2 regions of the Shewanella sp. 10N.286.52.E4 genome follow, and region 2 is predicted to be linked to the other one. Evidence: predicted binding sites of a transcription regulator. Region 2 holds the regulator's gene; the other holds the start of a gene.
What was found. Region 2 encodes sigma-54, which starts transcription at its own class of promoters, with help from an activator protein. Its sites were predicted from a motif close to GTTGGCACGNNNNTNGNNT; they were not measured.

Region 1: AB4153_RS03545 (YccF domain-containing protein) is a predicted target of sigma-54. The motif match lies at 1,997-2,015, and genes of this name have one in related genera.

What each region holds. Positions count from the first base shown of each region.
Region 1 covers NZ_JBFRJJ010000006.1:121,305-124,730, forward strand. The annotation lists gene AB4153_RS03535 (LysR family transcriptional regulator) at 1-726, shown strand, start outside; gene AB4153_RS03540 (EVE domain-containing protein) at 744-1,202, shown strand; gene AB4153_RS03545 (YccF domain-containing protein) at 1,521-1,934, opposite strand; gene AB4153_RS03550 (1-aminocyclopropane-1-carboxylate deaminase/D-cysteine desulfhydrase) at 2,236-3,183, shown strand.
Region 2 covers NZ_JBFRJJ010000007.1:135,405-138,830, reverse strand. The annotation lists gene rapZ (RNase adapter RapZ) at 1-574, opposite strand, end outside; gene ptsN (PTS IIA-like nitrogen regulatory protein PtsN) at 571-1,014, opposite strand; gene hpf (ribosome hibernation promoting factor) at 1,017-1,304, opposite strand; gene AB4153_RS04505 (RNA polymerase factor sigma-54) at 1,329-2,813, opposite strand; gene lptB (LPS export ABC transporter ATP-binding protein) at 2,995-3,426, opposite strand, start outside.

The DNA.
Region 1 (3,426 bases), on a different contig from region 2:
GCTGAGTTAACCCCTGAAGGCAAAGTCATTTTGGCTGAAGGACAGCGATTACTGCAGCATTTATCGAATATTGAACATTTGGCCAGCCGATTTAGTGAAGGCTGGGAGCCAAAGCTTGAGTTGGTTATTGATGGCGCTTTACCGATGGAGCCCATCATGACGGCGCTTAAGCGTATGTCTGAGAATAATGTTCCTACTAAAGTGCAGCTGAATATGGAATTCTTAGGCGGGGTACAACATCGATTTGAGCGTGATAAAGCTGATTTAATGTTGGTCAAAGATTATGTTGCTGCGCCATATTTCTCTGCAAAACAATTACCCACAGTGACCAGTATTTTAGTGTGTTCAGCGCAGCATCCTTTAGCCACCATGTCATCGGTGAGTTTATCTGAATTGCAGCAACATGTTGAACTGACCATCGAAGATTCTGCACCGACAAAACAGCGTGATGAGTTACAATTTGGTGGTGATAAAGTGTTTTATTTATCAGGCTTTATCATGAAAAAAAATGCCTTACTAAAAGGATTAGGCTTCGGTTGGATGCCAGAATATTTAATTGCTGAAGAGCTCGACAGCACTCAGCTAGCGATTGTTGATTTTGTTGGTGGTCATCGTTTTCGTTTCACCCCGCAGTTAGTGTCGACACTTGAGCGACCATTAGGCCGAGCAGGGCAGTTATTCACAGATTTAATTTTAGAAGAATTCGCTTTGTTTGATGAAAGCTAGAAAAATAGGAACGAGATATGGCTTATTGGTTAATGAAATCTGAACCTGATGAGTTCAGTATTGATGATTTACAGCAATGCAAAAATAAAACAGAAACTTGGGATGGGATCAGAAACTATCAAGCCCGTAATTTTTTACGGGATAAAGTAAAGCTTGGCGATACAGTCTTTTTTTATCATTCAAGCTGTAAAGTGCCAGGCATAGTGGGTTTAGCAACAGTATCATCAGAGCCTTATATTGACCAAAGTGCTTTTGATCAAACTTCAGCCTACTTTGATGCTAAATCTTCCATTGATAATCCACGCTGGGTAGCAGTAGATTTAACCTATAAATCAAAATTTAAACGCATCATTACGCTGGCTGAATTAAAAGCAGATCCTAATCTGGCTAAAATGCTATTAGTCAGCAAGGGAGCAAGACTTAGTGTACAACCTGTGACTCAGCAAGAGTTTGATTACATATTGTCCCTTGAGTAAAGGTCTTAATATTGCGATTCCTATTATTAATATCAGTTATAAAAGTGGATAGCAAAAAGGAACTCAATTGAGTTCCTTTTTGGTAAGTGTCTAGGGCCTGTTGAGCATTTTTACTGCGTTATCGACTTTTTATGTAGAATAAGCTTTTTATGAAGAACTACACCACAAAGTCTCTGCCTTGTACAAATGATCAGCAATTCGCTGCAAAAACAACCTCGAAAGATCAACAGGCCCTATCTATACGCTTGATGCTATCCGCATTGTGTTATTTCAGTTAGTCACTCTTTTTAGCTAGATTAGTCACTTGTTTTAGCTAGATTAGTAACTCTCTTTAGCTACAATTGTTTGGCCGATAGGCGTGAGGCTTAATAGTGCTAATTTGACATGTTGTATCGCAAACGGAATACCGATGATAGTCACAAAACAAGCCAGTGCATGGGTAAGGTGACCAATAGCTAACCAAATACCACAGAATAAGAACCAAATAACATTACCGACCATACCTAATGGGCCCGTACCAAAGTCTTCAATTCCTGATAAATGTTTGCGATTGACATTTTCTTGTCCAAAAGGCCAAAAAGCCATTTCGCCAATCACAAAGCAAGCACGTCCAAAAGGAATACCAACAATACTGATAAAACATAATAGCCCTGCTAACCACCACGCAAGTCCCATTACAAACCCGCCCATGATGAACCACGCAATATTAAATATTAATCTCAACACTGACATTGATAATCCCTTAGTTTCGAATGAATAAAATTTTTAAGTCTTTTTTAAGTCTTATGTTTAGATAGCTAGAAATGTGCCAATAATTTTTCATTGCTTATATTTTAAAGTAGGAGTTATCTTACTTTTTGTTTTATATCGATTTTATTCATTTATGCAGCTTAACCTTATCAAACAAATATATCCAACAAGGCTCATGGAATGTTATTGAATACGTTCTAGAATAAGTTCGAGATAGCGGTTCTCACTAATTTTTAGGTAAAATAGTCATTAAGGTTTTTAATCATTGAATAAGTGAATCATTATGTTTGCGCCCACGCCCGTCGAGACCATGACATTTGCGCAGCGAGAAATATTTGTTAAACGTGACGACCTGATCCATCCAGACTTTAGTGGCAACAAAGCCCGCAAGTTTCAGTATTTTCTTGAAAAAGAATGTCCTGAAATCACTAAGCTGGTGGGTTATGGTTCTGCGCAAGCCAACTCTTTGCATTCGCTTGCTGTGTTGGCAAAAATGCGCGGCTGGGAGTTGGATTATTATGTTGACCATATCGCCAATTACTTACAGCAAAACCCACAAGGTAATTATTTGGCGGCACTTGATAATGGTGCCAATATCATCGAAAAGCCTGAGCATGTCACTGAAAGCCTTGATAGCTATGTGACAGAGCTTGCCAGATCAGCGTTAGATAATGAATTGTATATTCCAGAGGGCGGTCGCTGTGAGTATGCCGCTATTGGCCTTGAACAACTAGGTCAACAAATTCTCGACTGGATGCATGAAAAACACTATTCAACCCTAAACCTATTTTTACCATCAGGCACTGGCACCACAGCATTATTCTTACAACGCTTCTTTAAGATAAAGCGATTTGAGCATGAAGATTTACCAGAAGTGAATGTACTGACTTGCAGCTGCGTTGGTGGTGATGATTACCTAAGGTTGCAGTTCAATCAGTTAAGCGAAAATGCGCTTCATCACCCACGTATTATCTCTAATGGCAATAAATATCACTTTGGAAAGTTAAAACGTGAGTGTTATGAGATGTGGCAGCGCGTGTGTGCAAGTGGCATTGAATTTGAGCTGCTATACGATCCAGTGGGTTTTATTATGCTTGAACATTTTTTAACGCAATCAAGTACCGTGGATAATATAGATAACACTGCGCCGCTAATGTATTTGCATCAAGGTGGCGTGTTAGGTAATCCAAGCATGTTAGCCAGGTATCATCGCAAGTATCAGGCAAAGTAACATCGCAAGTATCAGGCAAAGTAACACTCAAATAAGGCTGATGAGGAAGTAAGTCAGTTTAGGTTTTGTATTTATCGTTATTTATATTTTGGTGGGGTATTGTGCGTAAAATGGAAATTGACAAACTTGACCAGTGATTTTGTGAATAGGTCAGTGAATCTGAGAATAAGTTAGTGATTTTGTAAGTAGTGAAGTGATTTAAGAGTAGGTTCTTTTCATATTGCTCAGTTCTAATAAACGTCC
Region 2 (3,426 bases):
CCCAATGAGGATTTGGTAAAAAGCGTACATCAAACATAAAGTCAGCTTCAGTAGGCATACCATGTTTGAAACCAAAAGATTCAAAGTGGATCACTAATTCTTTATCAATGCTACCCATTAAGATTTGTCTGACTTGATCGCTTAAGTCATAAATCGTTAGCTGTGAAGTATCAATGTAGTGATCGACCATTTTAGCGATAGGCTCGAGTAAACGGCCTTCTAATTGAATCGCTTCTTGCAGTGAAATTTGGTTTTTTGACAGAGGGTGTAAACGGCGGGTTTCACTGTAGCGCTTTAACAGCACTTGATCATTAGAATTTAAAAATAGACTAATGATGGTCGTATCGTCAGAAAGTAAGGCTATCTGCTCTTCTAGCACTTTGCCTTGCTCTTCAATATTACGAACGTCGACGCTAATCGCGACAAGGTCGTTATTGCCTTTGAGCTGTTCAAGTAAACTACCAATAAGTGGTAAAGGTAGGTTATCAACACAGTAATAACCTAAATCTTCTAATACCCTTAGTGCTACTGATTTACCTGAGCCTGATCGTCCTGATACGATGACAAGTTTCATGCAGTTATAACCTGATAAAGTTCTGTAGCGTCATGACTCTTTCGAAGTCGCTTAAGGATTAATTTATCGCTCAGTTTTTCAGCCATACTCGACAGCGTACTTAAATGCTGTTGGCATTGATCAGAAGGAACTAACAGCGCAAATAATATATCCACGGGTTTCTTGTCGATAGCATCAAACTCAATGCCTTCTTCACACTTGATCAAAATTGCTATCGGTTCTTCGATATCAGTTAATCGACCATGAGGAATCGCAATGCCATTTCCTATACCTGTACTACCCATTTTTTCACGGGCTATTAAACTTTCAAAAATAGCCTGTGAAGATAGGGTTGGGTACTGGGCAGCCATTAAATCGCTGATAAGTTCCAGTACTTTTTTCTTACTGCCCGGCGTGGCGCAGGTAGTGCACGCCGGCTGCAGAATGGTGCGAAGTTCCATCGTTAGTGTTTAATTAACTTCTCTTTGTGTTTAATTACCTGACGATCTAATTTGTCGATCAGGGCGTCAATTGCAACATACATATCAGCGTTCTGTGATACCGCAAAAACTTCACCTCCTTTGAGGTGTAATTTTGCCTCTGCAATTTGTTGCAGCTTTTGAACATTGAGCACAACGTGAACATTATTGATCTGTTCGAAGTGTCGTTCAAGCTTTGAAAACTTAGTTTGTACATACTCACGTAAAGATTGAGTAATTTCCACATGGTGCCCAGTCAGGTTAATTTGCATATATCATCCTCCAATAACAAAGGCTTATAGGCTTTTGCGTTGGTTTGAGGGAGGGATGAGCATTGCTTCACGATATTTGGCGATCGTACGCCGAGCAACATTGATCCCTTGTTCTGCCAATAGCGTCGCCATTTTACTATCGCTAAGTGGCTTTTGCTGGTTTTCTGCCGCAACAAGCTTTTTAATAAATGCGCGAATTGCAGTAGAAGAACACTCTCCGCCATCATCAGTACTCACATGGCTTGAAAAGAAATATTTTAGTTCAAAAAGTCCCCTAGGGGTGTGCATATACTTTTGTGTCGTGACACGCGAAATGGTTGATTCATGCATTTCAACGGCTTCAGCAATGTCATTAAGTACCATTGGCTTCATTGCTTCTTCGCCAAACTCAAAAAAGCCTTGTTGAAATTGCACAATACAATTAGCCACTTTTAATAAGGTTTCATTGCGGCTTTCAATACTTTTGATAAACCATTTTGCTTCTTGCAAATGACCACGGATAAATTGGCTGTCTGATTGGTTTGCTGAGCCTTTTGCCATTGCTGCATATTGCTGATTCACACCAATTTTTGGCATGTTATCTGGATTTAACTCAACGACCCAACGGCCACTCTTTTTAAACACTGTCACATCTGGAATGACATATTCATCTTTAATAGGAGTGATCTGTAACCCTGGACGTGGGTTAAGCGTTTGAATAAATTGAATCGCTTCGCGTAAATCATCTTCTTTAAGCTTGGTTTTACGCATTAATAATCTAAAGTCGCGGCCTGCAATTAAGTCTAGGTGTTCTGCAATCAGTAGCTTAACGTTATCGATACAAGGTATTTCACTAGGGTATTGGCCCAGCTGAATCATCAAGCATTCGCTTAAATCTCTTGCTGCAACGCCTACAGGATCAAAATGCTGTACTCGTTTGAGTACAGCTTCAACTTCATCGAGTTCAATATCTTCTAGGCCTAAAGCTTGCAATATGTCTTCAGTTGTTTGGGTTAAGTAACCACGTTCATCAACGGCATCGATAATCGCCGTAGCAATTACCAGATCGTTTTCAGAAAAAGGGGTGAGATTTTTTTGCCACTCTAAATGCTCATATAAGCCTTCTGTGGTTTCACCCTGAAAAGGCATATCGTCATCACGAGCCACTGCGCCAGAACCTGAACTTGGTGATGCTGTGTAAACTTCATCCCATGTGGTATCCATTGGTAATTCGTCTGGCATGGATTCTTTGGTTAACGATTCAGTGGTGTCTACGGTTGAGGTGTCTTTTTCAACAGTCACTTGGCTGTTATCACTAAAATCAGTATCGGTTTGCTGGGCGTTTTCTTTTACAGGTTCTTTTGCTTTAGCAAACTCATCTTCGAGCTCAAGGAGTGGATTTGAGTCAAGTGCTTGTTGAATTTCTTGCTGTAGCTCCAATGAGGAAAGTTGCAATAAGCGAATGGCTTGTTGCAACTGTGGGGTCATAGTCAGGTGTTGACCCATTTTGAGTTGGAGTGAGGCTTTCATTTACCGCTTATCCCTAATTGAGTTTCATCATCGCGACTAACAATTGTGTGGGTCTAGCACCTTTTTAAACTGCTTCTAGGCTTAAGCTGAACCTTGGCTTAAGTTCAGTCTAGAACATTGCACTAAAAAGTGGGACTGATACTGGTCGCGACATGCCATATTGTGCACTAAAGAATGCTAACTATAGCTTGAATTGCTCACCTAAGTATACTGACCTGACTTGCTGATTGTCTAAGATTTCAGCAGGCGTGCCTTCTGCAATTAAATCACCGTGGCTAACAATATACGCGCGCTCACATACATCAAGCGTTTCACGAACATTATGGTCGGTAATGAGTACTCCAAGTCCACGATTTTTTAGTTGTTGAATAATTTTCTTGATATCTATCACAGAGATAGGGTCGACACCAGCAAAGGGCTCATCTAGCAGAATGAACTTAGGGTTTGCCGCTAATGCGCGTGCGATTTCAACACGTCGACGTTCACCACCCGATAATGCCATACCTTGGCTATCGCGAATGTGAGTAATATTAAACTCTTCTAATAAGTGCTCTAACTCTTCGATGCGCTGCTCAGTCGTTAAACTTTTGCGGGTTTGCAACACCGCCATAAT